One region of the Brevibacillus sp. FIR094 genome, then DNA from elsewhere that is predicted to be linked to it. Evidence: riboswitches for the same ligand, from Rfam matches in the RefSeq annotation. Region 1 holds a riboswitch; each other region holds the start of a gene.
What was found. A riboswitch is a leader RNA that binds a small molecule or an ion and turns the genes downstream of it on or off. The one in region 1 is predicted to bind S-adenosylmethionine.
Positions count from the first base shown of each region.

Region 2: linked by a shared signal. The riboswitch ahead of ACQ5DJ_RS25205 (methionine ABC transporter ATP-binding protein) and the one ahead of mtnK (S-methyl-5-thioribose kinase) in region 1 are both predicted to bind S-adenosylmethionine.
Region 3: linked by a shared signal. The riboswitch ahead of metK (methionine adenosyltransferase) and the one ahead of mtnK (S-methyl-5-thioribose kinase) in region 1 are both predicted to bind S-adenosylmethionine.
Region 4: linked by a shared signal. The riboswitch ahead of ACQ5DJ_RS06995 (BMP family lipoprotein) and the one ahead of mtnK (S-methyl-5-thioribose kinase) in region 1 are both predicted to bind S-adenosylmethionine.

Region 1 covers NZ_JBEAES010000004.1:179,063-183,745, reverse strand. The annotation lists gene ACQ5DJ_RS04915 (GNAT family N-acetyltransferase) at 1-172, opposite strand, end outside; gene mtnA (S-methyl-5-thioribose-1-phosphate isomerase) at 272-1,312, opposite strand; gene mtnK (S-methyl-5-thioribose kinase) at 1,309-2,538, opposite strand; SAM riboswitch class I at 2,674-2,819, opposite strand; gene ACQ5DJ_RS04900 (anti-sigma factor) at 2,916-4,106, opposite strand; gene ACQ5DJ_RS04895 (sigma-70 family RNA polymerase sigma factor) at 4,106-4,621, opposite strand.
Region 2 covers NZ_JBEAES010000038.1:40,625-45,307, forward strand. The annotation lists gene ACQ5DJ_RS25195 (MFS transporter) at 1-694, opposite strand, end outside; gene ACQ5DJ_RS25200 (LCP family protein) at 881-1,867, shown strand; SAM riboswitch class I at 2,119-2,235, shown strand; gene ACQ5DJ_RS25205 (methionine ABC transporter ATP-binding protein) at 2,336-3,349, shown strand; gene ACQ5DJ_RS25210 (methionine ABC transporter permease) at 3,350-4,015, shown strand; gene ACQ5DJ_RS25215 (MetQ/NlpA family ABC transporter substrate-binding protein) at 4,075-4,683, shown strand, end outside.
Region 3 covers NZ_JBEAES010000006.1:2,911-7,593, forward strand. The annotation lists gene ACQ5DJ_RS06180 (polysaccharide deacetylase family protein) at 1-567, opposite strand, end outside; gene metK (methionine adenosyltransferase) at 718-1,923, opposite strand; SAM riboswitch class I at 2,057-2,158, opposite strand; gene ACQ5DJ_RS06190 (S8 family peptidase) at 2,220-4,683, opposite strand, start outside.
Region 4 covers NZ_JBEAES010000006.1:189,762-194,444, reverse strand. The annotation lists gene ACQ5DJ_RS07005 (DUF3298 domain-containing protein) at 1-110, opposite strand, end outside; gene ACQ5DJ_RS07000 (methyl-accepting chemotaxis protein) at 267-1,742, shown strand; SAM riboswitch class I at 2,014-2,143, shown strand; gene ACQ5DJ_RS06995 (BMP family lipoprotein) at 2,344-3,372, shown strand; gene ACQ5DJ_RS06990 (ABC transporter ATP-binding protein) at 3,479-4,683, shown strand, end outside.

The DNA.
Region 1 (4,683 bases):
GGATGAATTGGCGGGAATCCTCTACCTTCTTCGTATAATTCAGCCACGGCAGCCATTCCATAAGATTCTCCCGGTTCGAATCCGTAAGCAAAAATAACTCCTCAGCATCGGTTAATTCTAATTGTTTCAAGTACGTATCTTCATTGATTGCTATCCGTTGAATCGTTTGCATACGTATCTCCCCTTTTCTTGGATATTTTACTGGAAAACGCCAAAATGAGCAAAAAGCGCCCGCCAGCAACAACTGGGCGAACGCTTATAAGTGTTTCTTTTATTTTTTGCTATTGCCGATCTCTTCCGGCTTGAAAATGCCGGTCTCCGTGACGATCGCTGTAATGTACTTCGCAGGCGTTACATCGAACGCAGGATTGTACACCTTGATATCGTCTGGAGCTACCTGTTTGCCCAAGCCATGGGTAATTTCCTCGGCTGGACGCTCTTCAATCGGAATATCTGCGCCTGTCAGTGTGTCTAGATCGACCGAGGACAAGGGAGCTGCCACGTAAAAAGGAATGCCGTGAGCTTTTGCCAATACCGCTACCCCATACGTACCGATTTTGTTGGCGACATCGCCATTCGCTGCTACGCGGTCTGTACCCACGATGACAGCCTCTACTTTCCCTTGGGACATAACCATCGCCGCCATGTTGTCACAGATCAGCGTCACATCAATCCCTGCTTGCTGCAATTCGAATGCAGTAAGACGAGCGCCTTGCAGGACAGGACGAGTTTCGTCCGCGTACACCTTCAGGTTCCAGCCGCGTTCCTTTGCCAAATAAAATGGAGCGGTAGCCGTACCGTACGCTGCTGTAGCCAATGCTCCTGGATTACAGTGCGTGAGAATTCCCATACCGTCATGCAACAGAGTGAGCAAATGCTCTCCGATGGTCCGGCATACTTCAGCGTCTTCCTTTTGAATCACCAATGCTTCATCGAGCACTGCCGCCTTCAACTCGGCAATCGACGCTCCGCTTTCTTTTTCAACACGAGCTTTGATGCGATCCAACGCCCAGAACAGATTCACGGCTGTCGGACGGGAAGAGCCCAGGTAGTCTGCCTGCTGGTTCAGTTCCTGCCAAAACTCGTCGTAGTTACTCGCTTCACTGCCACGAATCCCAAGGTAGAGCCCGTAAGCCGCCGCCATGCCAATCGCTGGTGCACCACGCACTTCCAAGCGGCGAATGGAACCCCATACTTGCTCGGAGGTAGTCAAATTCAAATAGATCGTTTCTACTGGCAAACGCGTCTGGTCAAGCAAGACCAATGCGTCATTCTCCCACTTAACAGGTGCCAATTGGGTGCTGGTTGTCATACTGTCGTTGCCTCCTGATAGTAACGTTCGGTCACAGTGCGTACGATGTCCGTGATATCTGTCGATTCGTCTATGTCGCCGCGACCGAGAATCAGCGCTTCTCCAATCGAGAGAGCCAGACGCTCTGCTTCTGCGCGAGTCTGGTCGTCTTCAATGGCATTCAGGTCCGCTACTCCTGCCAAGCCGATGACACGGCGCAAAATTTTGCATCCGGCATAGCCTGCTGTATCCTGAATCAAACGCTTCACGTAGCTTTGCCACAGTCCTTCGACATGTGCGCTGCGCTCTTTGGCGTGCTTGTGCCAGAGCTGAACGAATTGCGAAACGAATTCATTCCAGACATCCTCGACCGTTTCCAGTAAGTATTCGCGGTACGCTTCCCGTTCTCCTTGATCTTTTTGCAAACCGTGCTGTCCTGCGTAGTTGAGCAGCAGGTTGGCAATGACCGCCCCGATGTCAAAACCGATTGGGCCGTAGTAAGCGAACTCTGGATCGATTGCTTTCAAGCTGTTTTCCGTGATGAAAATACTTCCGGTATGCAAGTCACCATGCAGCAGCGCTTCCGAGCGCGTAAGGAAATCGTATTTCAGCTTGGCGATTTCCAGCTTCAGCGGCCTGTTGTTCCAGATCGCCTCGACTTCCCGGCGAATCAACGGGTTGAAGTCGTTGGTAGGTGCATTTTCATACGGATCGGTAAACACGAGATCCTCTGTGATTTTGCATAATTCTGGATTTATGAATGTTCCGACTAGCGATTTTTTATCGTACGGATGTGCGCCCAGATCGGATGTGAAGAACAAGGTTTGCGCAAGAAAACGACCAATTTGCCTCGCGAATAGCGGGTACCGCTTTCCTTCGATCAGACCTTTGCGCATGATGATGTGGTCCCCGATGTTTTCCATGACGGTCAGCGCAAGCTCCGCGTCGAAATGATACACCTGCGGCACTAGGTCTGGAACGTATTTGTGTTGAATGCGGAGTGCCTCGCTCTCGATACGAGCCCGATCAATCGTAAGCGGCCAAGATTCTCCCACGACGCGGGCAAAAGGCAGTGCTTGCTTGACAATGACGCTCTTACCAGTTGCTGGCTCCTGAATGTCAAAAACGAGATTGAGGTTGCCATCCCCGATTTCGCGGCTGGTCAGCTCTGCTCCATCGCTAAAAAGACCCGGTATTCCTTTTACGTACTCTACTGCTTCCTGTTCAGTCAATGCGCGATATGCCATGATTCCAAAACTCCCCTCTACGTATTTTTCCTCTATCTCTACTTGTTTTGTTTGAGTACCTGGAGCAATAAAAAGACCTCTTTTCCCGAAGAAAAGAGGTCGCTGTCGTCACGTGTAAGAACCGTGTTGATGTCCCCCTTATCTTCCAGACTACTTTTGTTTCTGCAGGAATTAGCACCGTGCATGTCGCCTGTCAATCAGTCGCTTCCTCGCGTCTGAATGGCGTCATGTCGGTTGCCGGGTATCATCGGGCCAGTCCCTCCACCTTCTCTGGATAAGGTATCCAAAACGTATTCGGTTTTTGATTTAGTTTGAATCATACAACCAACGCTTCCACGATGTCAACACCCTTTTGTGCAAAAATTCGCACCGTGCTACTAGTAGGTATAATGTGTTCCCGATGCCGCAGGGCGATCCCAATTCCACCAGTCTACCTTGCCTAAAAGCGCGGCCGTTATTGACTTTTCGGCCTTGAGCTTCAGCAGTTCTTTCGTAGGTCCGGTGAGGACGGCGCCGTAGATTCGCACTCCGTTTTGCTGCATGTAGTTGTATCGTTCGGTTATCTGAGGGTCGCTACGAGATAGCAAAGATCTGCCGATATCGCGAGCCATATCTTCTTGCTCAGATAAGTACTTCATCTCTTCCAAGTAGGCGGCCATTCTTCTGTCCCCTTCCCCGTTTACCCGAATGGACGCACTTCCGTAGTCCAGTTCATGCTGAGCAAACCCCCACACGTACCCGGGACCGAGAAACCGATTGCCCCCATCGTCTTCTGCTTGCTTGCGCTCCACCCCTGTGTCTACCGCAAACCAAACCGTATCTTGTCCCGAAGAGGTAACATAGCGGGAAACCAGTTCATAGTACTCCTCATACGTCAGGAAGTGATCGAAGGAAATTGCGAGCTGAGAAACGGTTCCCTCCGGCAGCTTCTCCATCGTTGCCCAGGCAGGTGAAGTGAGAGACGTCGTATCCTCCTTTTTCCCCTCTGTCGGATAACGGAAATACAGCTTTTGCTCCCTGACTCCATTCGTCCATTGCGGCCCGGCATTTACGTTCCACAGCACGTTTGTACTTTCAAATCGCCCTGCGTTCTTATCTTCCAACCCGACTCTCTCGCGAAGCTCCATGCTGATATTGCCGTATAGCAATCCCACCTGCGAGCCACTCCCGCCCACACTAACACCGGGTTGAGTAAAATTGACCATCGACTTCGCAACGCGGAACAGATCTTCATGCATCAATGACCCAACCCAGCCATTCAGAATCAGCAACACAACTCCAGCCAAAAAGGGAAGCACTATGCTGAATCCAGCGTTGCTCAACCGATTTTTCCATTTCCCCCGGCGAACAATGGCGCGCTGTTTTTCAGCCGACAGCGTTTCAGGCTGTTTTATCTTCGCGTTGTCCTCTCCCGTTTCTTCCCCCAGCAAAAGCCTCTCCAACCGCTGTGCGTATTCCTCGTCAGCGGCTATTTCCTCCTCGAATTGTTTCGAATCTTCTTCCGCCATTTCCCCACGCAAATAAGCAAGCAGCCTTTGCTCGCGATTATTCTCATCCTTGTTCATCATCAGCTTTCCTCCCTCCACAACTGCCGCATCTTTTGTCTCCCCCGAAACAAGGAACGCTTGACGTCTGCCAACTCAATCCCGAGTACCTCTGCCATTTCCGCGTAGGAAAACTGCATGGCAGACAACAAAATGACCTGTCTCTGCTTTTCTGGAAGTCTCTCCAAATAGTCATGGGCCACTTCCCACAGCTCCTTGTTCACGACATGCTCTGCCGGATCAACCGCCGCATGATCACGTCGCTCTGGCAGGGCTTCCACAAACGCAAACCGTTGTTTCGTCTTCCTGCGATAACCGTCTACGAAAGCGTGATAGGCCACCTTGAACAGCCAAGGTCGTACTTTTCCCCCACGGTAGTCATCCAAGGAAGAGTAGGCGCGACAAAAGGTTTCCTGTGTCAGATCCTCTGCCAGCCTCTCATCTCGTGTCAGCCGGAAAAGATAGCGGTAAATATCGTTTACATGCAGCTGGTACACATCCTCCAGACCTACTTTCCCAAGCCGTTCACACCCCTTCATCCCTTACCACGCAGGAAGTGTAAAAAAGTTTCACCTTCGTCTCATTTTTCTGATTAACTGCT
Region 2 (4,683 bases), on a different contig from region 1:
AAATGAGTGCTGCGCCTAATGCCATAAACAAGTACAACTGGTAGCGCAATAACAGGGTGAAGTTGTTTTTCTCGCGGTGTTTTTGCCGTTCCTCCTGTTGCTCACCGACCAGATCCTGATGCGAAATGTTTTTCATAAAAAGGAAGAAGAACAAGGCAAAGAGTAAGGTGCTCGTGCTGTTGAACCAAAACGTAAGCTGGAAGGATAAAGTGGCAATGACTCCAGCCAACGCGGTACCGATTGCCATCCCTAGGTTGTTTCCGACATAGACAATGTTAAACAATGCTCGGCGCTGTTCTTTCCAGCGAAAGCCGATAAATGCCTGAATGGCAGGAAACGACAGGTTGAACGTAAACCCAAGCCCCATCATGAGGATCAGGTAGATGGGCCAGCTCTGAACGAAAGGAATGGAAAATTGAATAAGTCCTTGAATAATCAATGCGCCGACAATAAGCCGCTTGGCACCTAGTCGATGAAACAACGATCCGCCAATGAATTGACCGAAGATTCCAGCCAGAGATTGGATCATCAAGACGAATCCAGCTTCTGTCATCGAGCGTTGCAAAATGGTATGTACGTATAACGTAGTAAGTGGCCACATAAAGGCACTCCCGGAGGAGTTAATAAAGCTGGCGATGAGGAAGAAAATGGCCTCACGTGGATAGCGATTGAGGAAAGCGGATGGTGATATCACGCGAATGCACCCCTTACCATTAAGGATAAGAATAGTATAACGAACATTCTGAACTTTGTAAATTAAAATGTATATAATGTCGCAGGTACCCAAATAAAGGCTGCTCCACTTTTGTCGAATTCGAGTATACTAGACAAAGTGGAGAGATGACATCAACTGAGGATATAGAGAATAAAGGTGGACTTTATGAAAATATGGAAACGAGTGTTGCTTCTTTTGCTTGTCGTGATGGCTACGACAGCTGGATACTACGGATACTCTTTTTATCAATTTGCTCAAAATATTCAAGAGCCTAACATCGCACCGCCTAGTGGTGGGAATTCCACCAAAGCAGCAGAAATACCAGAGTGGGATGGTAAGGAACGTGTCAATATCCTGCTGATGGGAGTAGACCGCAGAGGAATGAAAAATAACGGGCTTCCTCGTTCTGACTCCATGATGCTGGTCAGTATCGATCCTACGGGGAAACGTTATGATATGTTTTCAATCCTGCGTGATACGTATGTAGATATTCCCGGTAGAGGTAGCTCGCGGATCAACTCTGCGATTGTAGAGGGTGGACCTGAGCTGGCAATGGAAACGGTTAGTCAGTTCACTGGACTTCCAGTAGATCGTTACGTGATTACTGACTTTGAAGGTTTCAAGGCTCTGATTGATGCAGTGGGCGGAGTCGAGATCGATGTAGAAAAAAACATGTATTATCATGACCCGACAGACAAAGGTGCTTACGATATTAATCTGAAAAAGGGTCTGCAAAAATTGGATGGAGACAAAGCTTTGCAATATGTTCGTTTCCGTCATGATGCGACCTCTGATTATACACGGACGGAGCGTCAGAGGAAATTAATGACAGCAGTCGTGGATCAGATGAAGAATGGTACAACGCTGATGCAGCTTCCTACGATTTTGAAGGAAGTAACACCGTATGTTCAAACCAATATTAGTTCGGTGGACATGCTGAAGCTGTCTGCACTCGGATTAAAATTGAATACGTTAGAGCCAGGCAATTATCAATTGCCGCCAATGGGGATGTTCCGTGAATCGAACCGCGCAGGCTCCGTTCTGGTTCCGGATGTCGATCAGGTTCAGTCGTTTGTCCAAGAAAAAATCGCACCTCCTACAGAAACGTCAGATCAACCCGTGGGAGAAAAGAAAAGCAGCACGCAAAACTAAGCGTGCTGTTTTTTTTGTTTTTTAGGAAAGAATAACCATGATATGACCATGGCGGATGCCAACGTTTACAGTGAGTTTATTCCAAGAAGCAACGCCTCGCTTTCACGTAAAGTCAAAAATCATCCGTAACGGCGTCATGGATTAAAAAACTTTTCCTACTATTACTATTGACGTGATATTTTCAAAAAGGATATAATCCGTTTTGTATCATCATGAAATAGAAAAGACGAACATAATATACGTAGATATCTTTCTTATCAAGAGAGGCGGAGGGACAGGCCCTATGAAGCCCGGCAGCCGGTTCATTTTCGGATGAACGTCGCGGTGCCAATTCCTACAAGATTTTTTGGATCTTGTATAGATGAGAAGGGTGGATGCGAACGTATAACATTGCGTTGCAGCCCCTTTTTCGTTTGTGAAAAAGGGGTTTTCTGATTTTATCAAGATTGTGGTCGGGAGGTGGATGCGTTGATCCAACTGCGTCATTTGCATAAAAGCTATCAAGTACAAGGTAAAACCATCCCAGCGTTAACGGGGATCGACCTTTCCATAGAGCAAGGAGAAATATACGGGATCATCGGACACTCTGGTGCAGGGAAAAGTACGTTGATCCGATGCATCAATTTGCTGGAGCGTCCAACTTCAGGGGAAGTTATTGTGGACGGCGTCGATTTGACAAAGCTGGATGAAGGGAAGCTGCAAGAAAAGCGCCGCTCCATCGGCATGATTTTTCAGCACTTTAACTTGCTGTCTTCTTCGACAGTTGGCGAAAATGTCGCTTTTCCGCTCAAGCTGGCAAAGCGTCCAAAGGCAGAGATTGATAAGAAAGTGAACGAGCTGCTGAAGCTGGTTGGCTTGGAGGCACATAAGGACAAATATCCGACTCAACTGTCTGGCGGACAAAAGCAACGTGTCGGGATTGCCCGTGCGCTCGCGAATGATCCAAAAGTGCTGCTCTGTGACGAAGCTACATCGGCTCTCGATCCGCAGACGACGAACTCCATTCTGGCACTCCTCTTGGACATCAACCGCAAGCTGGGCTTGACCATTGTGTTGATTACCCACGAGATGCACGTCATTCGCTCCATTTGTGATCGTGTTGGCGTCATTGATGGAGGAAAGATCGTCGAGTCGGGTAACGTACTGGATGTATTCCTTCGTCCGAAGCATCCAACGACACAAGAATTCGTGGAACAAGTAGCGGATTCTACAGAACTGCGCGAAGCAGTGGAGCACGAAAAGGCCGCGGGGAACCGTACGATTGCTCGAGTCACCTTCCTGGGTGAAAAAACGTATCAGCCGATTCTGTTCCAAACAATGCAAGAGACCGGTACGGTGTTCAGCATTTTGCAGGGAACCATTTCTCGCATGAAGGATACGCCGTATGGGCAGTTGGTGATCGAGCTGGAAGGCGATGTCGCACAGAATCAAAAGACTATTGAGACGCTGCGCCAACGTGGCTTGGAAGTAGAGGTGATATAAATGGACTGGACATTTGAAAATGTGGATTGGGCTGAAATCGGCATAGGCACGATGGATACGCTCACGATGCTCGGTTTTTCCACCCTGTTTACTGTCCTGATTGGTTTGCCGCTGGGCATCATTCTATTTTTGACTTCACGCGGACAGCTTCTGCAAAACCGCACTTTTTATACGATCGCATCATTCGTTGTCAATGTATTGCGCTCAGTACCATTTATCATTTTGATGATCTTGCTGATTCCTGTGACGAAAATGATCGTAGGAACTTCACTCGGTGTACTGGGTGCCATTCCGCCGCTCGTATTCGGTGCCGCTCCGTTTTTCGCACGTTTGGTGGAAACCTCTCTGCGTGAGATTGATAAAGGCGTGATTGAGGCGGCACAATCTATGGGTGCTTCCAATTGGCAGATCGTCTGGAATGTCCTTTTGCCAGAGTCTAGATCGGGCCTGATCGCGGGTATTACGATCACAACGGTTACGCTGGTCTCTTATACCGCAATGTCTGGGGTAATTGGCGGTGGTGGTTTGGGTGACTTGGCGATCCGTTACGGATATCAGCGTTTCCAAACCGATGTCATGGTTGTGACTGTTGTTATTTTGCTGGTGATGGTACAGATCTTACAATCGCTGGGGGACCGTCTGGTTCTCAAGTTCAGCCGTAAGTAGGATTTTTCCATATAGGTTATCAAAGAATAAGATAAATACATGCAAGGGGGAAATCATTCATGAAAAAGCTAGTCGTATCTGTACTTACTACTGTGTTGGCATTTTCTTTGGCAGCTTGCGGAGGCAAAACCGAAACAGCACCTGCTCCAGCTGAAGGCGGCGCACAAGGCGGACAACAGGAAGTAACATTGAAGGTAGGCGCTTCTCCCGTTCCACATGCAGCAATCTTGAAGCTGGTTCAACCAAAGCTGAAAGAACAAGGCGTGAACCTGGAAATTAAAGAGTTCACCGATTACGTACAACCTAACGTTCAAGTGAACGAGAAACAACTCGACGCGAACTTCTTCCAGCACAAGCCTTACCTGGAAGACTTCAATAAAGGACAAAACATGAACCTGGAGCCAGTAGTGGCTGTACACATCGAGCCATTCGGCGCGTACAGCAAAAAAGTAAAATCTGTCGATGAATTAGCTGATGGCGCAACTATCGCGCTGCCAAACGATCCGACAAACAGCGGTCGCGCACTCGCACTCTTGGAGAAAAACGGCGTGATCAAGCTGAAAGAAGGCGCTGGCATCAGTGGTACAGTGAAAGACGTTGTTGAGAACAAGAAAAACCTGAAGTTCAAAGAAGTAGAAGCAGCAATGCTGCCACGCGTGCTGGAAGAA
Region 3 (4,683 bases), on a different contig from region 1:
CTGTTGACGCGTAAGTGGTGGCGTCATATTCTCCCGTTTTCGGTCAGCTACATCTCTTAAGCGCCCCGCAATTGCGAAGTTCACTGAAGGGTAGCCGTATGTACGTAAGATCGGAAATGCTTCTCTGTAGTAACTCTCATACCCATCGTCAAACGTAATCAAAACAGCATTCTCAGTCGGTAAGGTACCCGTCTCCATAAATCGCAGGAACTCATCCAACGAAATCGGATTCAGGTCGTTATCATGTAAAAATTTCATGTGTCGGGCAAATTGATCAGGAGCTATGACATACCGCTGATTCGATTGATCCGTGACATGATGGTACGTCAAAACCACAACCTGATTGTTATACCACTTTTTCGTTTGAACCGCTGCTTCTTCAATTGGTGTGACGTTTGGCTCAGCATTTTTTGTCTCACTTATGCTTATAGACGTATCCACTTGGGGAAAAGGTTGCACTTCTTGTTTATTCTTTTTTTCCAGAAAAGATTCGCCTAACAACCCAATAGCCACTGCAAAAAACAAAAAAGTAAGAAATACGATCAGGAAGAGCCTTCTGTTCGGCAAAAAAACCCCTCCTCTACTTCCTCACTAGGAGATTCGACACAGTCCTACAAATTCCTGTGCAACAATCGACCCAATAATTGGATGACTTTGCTCCTAAAATGAAAAAGAGCCCAGTAGCAACACCAGGCTCTTTTTATGTCATTCATGCTATTACAGTTGAGCAGCCTCTTGCTTCAGTATTTCAGCCTTGTCTGTTTGCTCCCAAGGAACATTCAGGTCATTGCGTCCGAAGTGGCCATATGCAGCTGTTTGTTTGTAGATAGGACGACGCAGGTCGAGCTGCTTGATGATACCAGCAGGACGCAGGTCAAAGTGTTTACGAACCAATTTCACCAGAGCTTCTTCGGAAATGGTACCTGTGCCGAATGTATCTACTGCGATGGAAACTGGTTGTGCTACACCAATTGCGTAAGCAACTTGTACTTCGCATTTGTCTGCGAGGCCAGCTGCCACAATGTTTTTCGCTACATAACGAGCTGCGTAAGCACCGGAACGGTCAACTTTTGTCGGATCTTTACCGGAGAACGCACCGCCGCCATGACGAGCATAACCGCCGTAAGTATCTACGATGATTTTGCGGCCAGTCAAGCCAGCATCCCCTTGTGGTCCACCAATTACGAAACGGCCAGTTGGGTTGATGAAGTATTTGGTTTCAGCGTCCAACAGTTCAGCAGGAACAACTGGTTTGATTACGTGTTCAACCAGATCTTGCTTGATTTGCTCCAGAGTTGTTTCGGGAGCATGTTGGGTAGAAATAACGATTGTATCGATACGAACTGGTTTATCACCATCGTACTCAACGGTTACTTGTGTTTTTCCGTCAGGACGGAGGTAAGCAAGTGTACCGTTTTTACGTACTTCAGTCAGACGACGAGCCAATTGGTGAGACATGCTGATCGGAAGTGGCATCAGCTCAGGTGTTTCATTGCAAGCAAAACCAAACATCAAACCTTGGTCACCAGCACCAATTGCTTCGATCTCAGCGTCAGTCATTTTGCCTTCGCGTGCTTCCAATGCTTGGTCTACACCAAGTGCAATGTCAGCGGACTGCTCGCCAATTGCAGTAATAACACCGCAAGTGTCAGCGTCAAAACCGAATTTCGCACGGTCATAACCGATTTCACGAATGGTTTCACGAACGAGCTTTTGGATATCTACATAAGTGTTTGTAGTAATTTCACCTGCTACGAGAACCAAACCAGTAGTTACGGATGTTTCGCAAGCTACACGAGCGTTTGGATCTTTGGACAGGATCGCATCCAAGATGGAGTCGGAAACTTGGTCACAAATTTTATCCGGATGTCCTTCGGTTACAGATTCGGATGTAAACAGACGACGACCTTTTTGCAAAGCCATGAGAAAATACCTCCTTTGACCTCATACAAATAGTGTGGTAGCCGAGTCAGGATTTTATCTACGTAAACGCAAATAAAAAACCTTTTCCATTTTTGAGGAGGAAAAGGTTTGAGCGTTTTTTGCTTCCTTCATCCTCTTATCGGCCAGAACGGATGTCCGTTCTGCTGGTTAGCACCGCTCTAGATCGGTTGCCGGGCTTCATAGGGCCAGTCCCTCCGCCTGCTCTGGATAAGAGTATCCATTACGGATAATAGAATAATTGTTTTTTTCAGAGATGTCAATAGGAAAATTTTTACTTATAATTGATAGGCTTTGGAAAGTACCACTACTACCTCGGCGCGAGTAGCCCTTCCATTCGGTTTAAAGGAAGAACCGTACCCACTGAGCCAATTTCTAGATGTCAAAGCTTCAATGGCAGGAGAAGCCCAATGACTCGCTGGCACATCCTGATAATTCGAGGTACCTCGGTTATACATCAAAACATCACGCGCCCGCGCGATCATTACCGCCATCTCTGCACGCGATATCGGCTGATCCGGCTTCATTTCATTCTTCGGGTACCCTTTCAAAATTCCTAATTGATAGGCTACACCTAAATTGTGATACGCCCAGTGCCGCTTTGGCATATCCCGGAAGGTCGTTTTTCCTGTGTAGGTAGTCGCTACCTTGGAACCGGTCGCACGCATCGATTTAAGCAGCATCGTCGAAAACTCTGCACGGGTCACTGCCTGATTGGGCTTGAACGACGCATCATTAAATCCATTTACAATATCGCGAGAGCTAAGTCTGACGATCTCTGAGCGCGCCCAGTGGTCCGAAATATCGCGATAGCCCGCTATCAATTTCTGCTGCGTCACCGTGAGTCGGTACGATTCATATTTGAACGCAGTACCGCTATTAAGTCGTACATAATATTTTCCTGGTTGCAAACGCAAACCGATAATATCGTTTCCTCGGTTAGACAACTCCGCTACCTCATTCGTCGAAGCGATCGCATAGTTCATGTTTCGATCGCTGTAGAGCGCGAAACGAAAGCCGCTATCGACAGGGATGTACGGCGCTCGGAACGTCACATACGATTCACTATTCACAGTAAATTGGAACCAGTCGGAATCAGTAGCTGTCGGTATTGTGCCTGACATCACTGTCCCACCGCCTAACGGAGACGCTTTTTGATAGGTGTCATTCGGCTCATTAAAATCTTTTTTTACTGGCGTGTATCCCAGATCCAGCTGATATTCGCCATTCACCGCATTGCGATTGTACTCACTCACACGGATGTAATACTTACCTGGTGACACTTCTTTTTGGACGCGCTCTGTCGGATTGTCTTTCGTTCCATTATCGTAGTTAGGGTCCCAGACAACCATCTTTTTTCCGATCTCTTGTTTACCGATACTCAGCAATAGATCGACACGCTTGTTATCAGGACTAACAGTGACATCCAAATGCCCGTATTCACGAACATAGTAGGAGAACCAATCCTGATCCCCTTCATCGTGAAAATTGCCTGTTACACTGATTTGATTACCTACGAGCGGCCTTGCCGTCTCTTGCGTATCGTTCGGTTCATTCCGGTCCGGATTGATGGTAAACTTACTCGTCAACACGTAGGTAAAAGCGTTATTGACCCCTCCGTTACGCATTAACCGGATATTCATGCTTCCCGCCTTGACCGGAACCGTTATCGTATCCCCATTCCCGAAGTACTGCGTGATCGGTGGACGATTTTCTGGGTAAAAGGTAGCTGCCATCGCTGAAGAAACACCAGAAGTCACAGACGCTGTGAAGCTGACCTTTCCATCGTAAGGGATGTCCATCTTCAGCCAGTCTATCGTGTCTTTTGGCCCCAAATTTCCACGTATCTGAGACTCGATCGGGAACGCTTTTGCTGAGTATGTCTGATTATTCGGCTCTAAAAAGTCATAGGATAAGGGCGTTCGAACTGCCTTGTCGACATTTAACAACCCGTAGCCCGTTTTTCGGTCCCATCCCTTTTCTCCTAAGTCCGTAGCCGTTTGATAAAGCAATTGTCTTACATCAAATGGACTTAGTTTGGGATGACGAGCTAGTATGAGCGCCGCTGCACCTGCTACTTGTGGTGCCGCTGCTGAAGTACCGCTAAAAGAACCGTATTTCCCCCCAAGCTTGGTCGTATAAACATTGAAACCAGGCGCTACCAGGTTCAGCTCAGGTCCTGTATTACTTTGATACAGCACTTCATTGTTACTCCTTACAGCCCCTACCGCTACTACCGTGGGATAAGCAGCCGGATAAGCCACACGGCTACTCTCATTGCCACTAGCTGCAATCAGAACAGCTCCGCTTCTTTCCGCTCGTTGCACAGCATTCGTCAGTTCCTTGGAGTAGGCCATACTACTGAGAGACATCACAATGACTTTGGCACCACGATCCAAGGCAGTATTGATACCCTTAGCAAGAGTCGGCTCCGTAGTATCTCCCTTTTTGTCCAAGATTTTAATCGGCAAAACCTTGGCATTCCACAAGACACCGGATACACCCATACTGTTATTCCCGCTAGCAGCCAGTACACCAGTTACTTCTGTTCCATGTCCGTTATCGTCTTGGGCAGATCTCCCTGGATTGACAAGATTCACACCCGGCAGAAGGTTGTCCTTCAAATCAGGATGCTCATAGTCCGCACCGGAGTCCAGCACCGCAATGATAATCTGTTCATTACTATTTACGACTGGCCATGCTTGGAGAGCTCTAATCTGACTCAAATGAAGCTGGTTACTT
Region 4 (4,683 bases), on a different contig from region 1:
TTTTCCGCTTGTTGATTGGCTAGACCTGCCAATTGCGGGTAGTAAATCGTGGTGTTCGGACGGCTAATCGTCCGTGTCAGCACGGTAGCTGGCAATTGATTGAGTTCCACTTTTCTACGTTTGCCTCCTGTACGTGTGAGTTGTGTAATAGCCTATTCGAAATTGTTTTTGGCTGTTCTCACTTTTTTCACAAATTTGGCAAAGGTTTGGCTATATAATGGGGAAAGAATCCGATACATAAGTAATTAAGGAAAAGGGGGGCAATTATGATTCAATTGATTCGCAATACCTTGACTGACAAAGAAGGCTTTATGATTTTCATCCTATGGAATCATTTGTGGATGGCGGGACTCATTGCCTACCAAGTGGATGTGAACTTCTGGAAAGTGACGTCCTTGGGATTGCTGGTCACTTTAATTGTTTCACCGTATTATTTCATTCGCAAAGATAGTCTTGTGATTCGTTATCTGGTAGCAATCGGACTTATGTTTTATGCTATTTCCTTTGATCACTTTACCGATTACCAGGAGGTTACCTTCCTCGCCTTTATCGTCATGGGCTTTTTGGCGGCCTATTTGGATTGGAAGCTGGTCGTAACAGCGGGAATTGCCCAAATCATCGTTACGATTGTCGGGTTTTATACGGGAACCTACGAGATTTTCGATGGTGATTTTTCAGAGCTCAATTTGCTTATGCGTATTGTCACGATTCTCATGATGATGGGAGCCGTTACGTATCTGTGTCTCGCCGGACAAGCCTCCTTGCGAAAAGCTCATGATGCAAGGCAGGAAGCGGAAGAGAAGGAGCGCCGTCTGGGAGAAATGCTTTTGAACATCCAGCAAATGACGGAGCAGCTGGATCTTACAAGCGATCATGTGCATGAGCATGCGGAAGGTACGAAGCGCAATACAGATGAAATGATGGTTGCCTTTAAGGAAGTCGCCACAGGTATGGAGTCGCAGGCGAATTCTACGGTGAAGATCGAAGAAGAGGTTCAATCCATCGACCAGGAAATCGAGGCAGTCACAACACAGACCAACGCAATGAAAACGGAATCGCAACAAAACAACCGTCGTCTGACAGAAAGCGTTCAGATGATGAATGAGCTGTCCTCGCAGATGGAGCAAATTGTGCAGGCAGTCAATGTAGCCGCCTCTACGATTCACCAGCTCAATCGGCAGGCGAATCGCGTAGAGGAAATTGTCGGCGCTATTAATCAGATCGCGACACAAACGAATCTCTTGGCACTGAATGCGGCGATTGAATCGGCGCGTGCAGGCGAGCATGGACGGGGATTTGCTGTTGTAGCGGATGAGGTACGCAAGCTGGCAGAACAAAGCGCGACAGCTACGCAAGAAATTACCGACATTCTGAAATCTCTCCACCAGGAAAGTGAGAATGCGGTGCAGCATATGAGCAATGGGGAAACGTCTGTTGCAAAAGGCCAAGAGCTGGCCGTGAAAACAGTGGCCTCTATCGAAGCAGTACGTGCCGGGATGATGGCCTTCCTGCAAGCAGCTGATCAAGTAAGCTCCAGCATGGACCGGGTAAAAGTGCGTTCCGGAGAAGTTGCTATCGAGATGTCGACCATTACAGCTGTAACCGAGGAATCGGTAGCCAACTTAGAAGAGCTGTTTGCGACAGCAGAAAACCAGCATCAAAAAGTGCGAGAGATTACGGAAGAGCTGGGCGAGCTGAATACGTTGTCTCATCGTCTCCAGCAAACCTTTCACGTCAATTAGAGGTTGTTTAAAAAGTCGTCTTTTGATCACGACGTAGTTCTGAAAGCTTATTCGGCATCGAAATCGACGTTCACCTTCGAAGTCCGGTGCTCATGTAGGTCCCCTACACTCCGCTCCTCCTTCTTCAGGTTCTCGCCAATTTCTCGGTGCTGAAAAGACGACTTTTTAAACTTTTATTCACTTTTAGAAGTGTTTGGAATTGAGAAAAAAGAATTGCATTTTTGAACCGTTCTGCTAGAATGAATTCCATTGTAACTAAATATATTCACCTACCTTATCAAGAGCGGCGGAGGGACTGGCCCGATGATGCCCGGCAACCACTGATCATGTCTATGCATGAACAGAAAGGTGCCAATTCCTGCAAAACCTGTACGATGTACGATGGTTTTGACAGATGAGGAAGAGAACGGCTACGTACGCAAACTCTTCCTCCGGGAAGAGTTTTTTTGTTGTATTTGTAAATAGAAGGAGGTAATAAACGAACGATAAATTAATTTTATATAATAATATTCGTAAATAGTATTGAAAAAATGGGTAAAAAGCCGTACATTACCTAATAGGATAAAGAAAAACGTAAAGTTCGGATAGGGAGAGATACATCATGAAGAAGTTATTGCTGGCATTAACGACATTCGCAGTATTGGCAACAGGGTGCTCGACTGGCACAAGCGCACCTGCAGATCAGCCAGGAGGACAAGCAGCAGGACAAGAGGGCGGGGACAAAAAGCGAATTGCCTTGATTTTGCCTGAGAAAATCGGTGTGAATCCGTTCTTCCAACAAATGGATGAGGGTGCAAAGAAAGCCGCACAAGAGCTTGGAGCAGAAGTGAAAACGATTGAATCTACGGACCATGGAGCGATTGAAGAGAATCTGCGCGTGGCTGTTGCAGAAAATTATGATTTGATCATCACTTCTTCCTTTACATCAGAGGATGCATTGAAAAAAGTAGCAACCGAAAATCCTGACCGTAATTTTGCGATTATTGATACCGTAGTGGATTTGCCAAACGTACGCAGTGTTACCTTCCACGAGCAGGAAGCGGCTTACCTGGTGGGAGCAGCAGCAGGTCTGGCAACGAAAACGAACAAAGTAGGTATGGTTGTCGCTCTTGATATTCCGCAGTTGAAAAAATGGACAGTTGGCTTCGAAGAGGGCTTGAAAGCGACGAATCCAAAAGCAGAACTGATGGTCAACTATGTAGGAAGCTTCACTGACCCGGCAAAAGCGAAGGAATTGGCTTTGCTCCAGGCTTCCAAAGGCGCTGACTTCATTAACGGTGCAGCAGCAGTAGGCGACCTCGGCGTTTTCGAAGCAGCGAAGGAAAAAGGCTTCTTCACAGCAGGTCAGGACGTTGACCGTACAACGATTGATCCAGAGCATATCGTTCTGTCCCAATTGAAAGGGACCGACGCGGCAGCTTATGAAACCGTGAAGAGCTTTGTAGAAGGAACGTTCAAACCAGGTGTTGTTGCGTACGGCTTGAAAGAAAAAGGTGTTGGCGTAACCTATGTCACGCACGAAAGCAAAACGCCTCTGAACGCTTTTATTGGACAAGAAGTGGTGGATAAAGTGAAAGCGATCAGCGATGAAATTGTAGCTGGCACTCGCAAAGTACCAGATAAATTCTAAACACGCACGTAAAAAAGCTTGTGCACAGTGATGGATGTGACCGACTACGGCTGTGTAGTCGGTCTTCCATTTTCAAAAAAGGACGTACAGAAATGAGGGAGTGGGAATGACCGATCGCTTGGAAATGAGGGCCATGACCAAGAAGTACGGAGATTTTACCGCCAACGACAAGGTGTCGTTCTCACTGGCAGCAGGAGAAGTCCACGCGATTGTCGGGGAAAACGGAGCGGGCAAAACGACATTGATGCGGATGTTGTACGGGATGGAGCAGCCGACGTCGGGAGAGATCGTGTTAAACGGCAAGCCAGTTGTTTTTCGCGGCCCAGAGGACGCGATTCGAAATGGAATCGGGATGGTTCACCAGCACTTTATGCTCTTCGGAGAATTCAGTGTGACTGAAAATATCGTGATCGGCTACGAGCCGAAGCAAGCGGGTTTTTTCAAAAGAAATGACGCGGAGGACAAGGTGCGTGCACTTAGTGAGCAGTATCGCATTCCGATTCATCCGCAGGCCAAGGTAGCGAATTGTTCGATTGGGGAACAGCAACGGGTCGAAATTCTTAAGGTTCTGTATCAGGGAGCGGATATTATCGTGCTGGACGAGCCGACCGCTGTCCTTACCCCGCTGGAGGTACGCGACCTGCTACAAACGATTCGAAACCTGGCGGAGAGCGGCAAGAGCGTCATTTTGATTACACATAAGTTGCAGGAAGTCATGGAGGTAGCCGATCGTATTACGGTACTGCGCGGAGGCAAGGTGACCGGAACAGTTTCTCGTACAGAAACCAATGCGGACGATTTAGCCAGACTGATGGTCGGACGTGAATTGCAGGAGCTAGCTGAGCGAGTTCCTCTGGATAAAGGCCCCTTGTTGCAGGTGGAGAATCTCACGGTTCGAGAAAAGCAGACACTGCTCGATCAAGTCAGCTTTACCGTGCATCACGGGGAAATCGTAGGAATTGCAGGTGTTTCCGGGAATGGTCAATCTGAGCTGCTGCAAGCGATCAGTGGTTTGCGAGCGGCACAGGAGGGCACGGTGCAGTTAGGCGGCAAGGACGTGACGAACAAATCAGTAGCCACCATTCGGGATGCCGGCTTGGCGCATATTCCGGAGGATCGCTACCTGTGGGGAGCGGCCAAACTCTCAAGCGTTGAGGAAAATGCGTTGATGGGCTATCAGCGAAAGCCTGCTTACAACCGCCGCGGCGTTGTTTTGCGGGAGAAATTCCGCCAGGTCGTAAAAGGCTGGGTTGAGCAGTTTGCCATCAAGACAGGCTCCCGACAATTGCAGGAGCTGGCAGGGAATCTGTC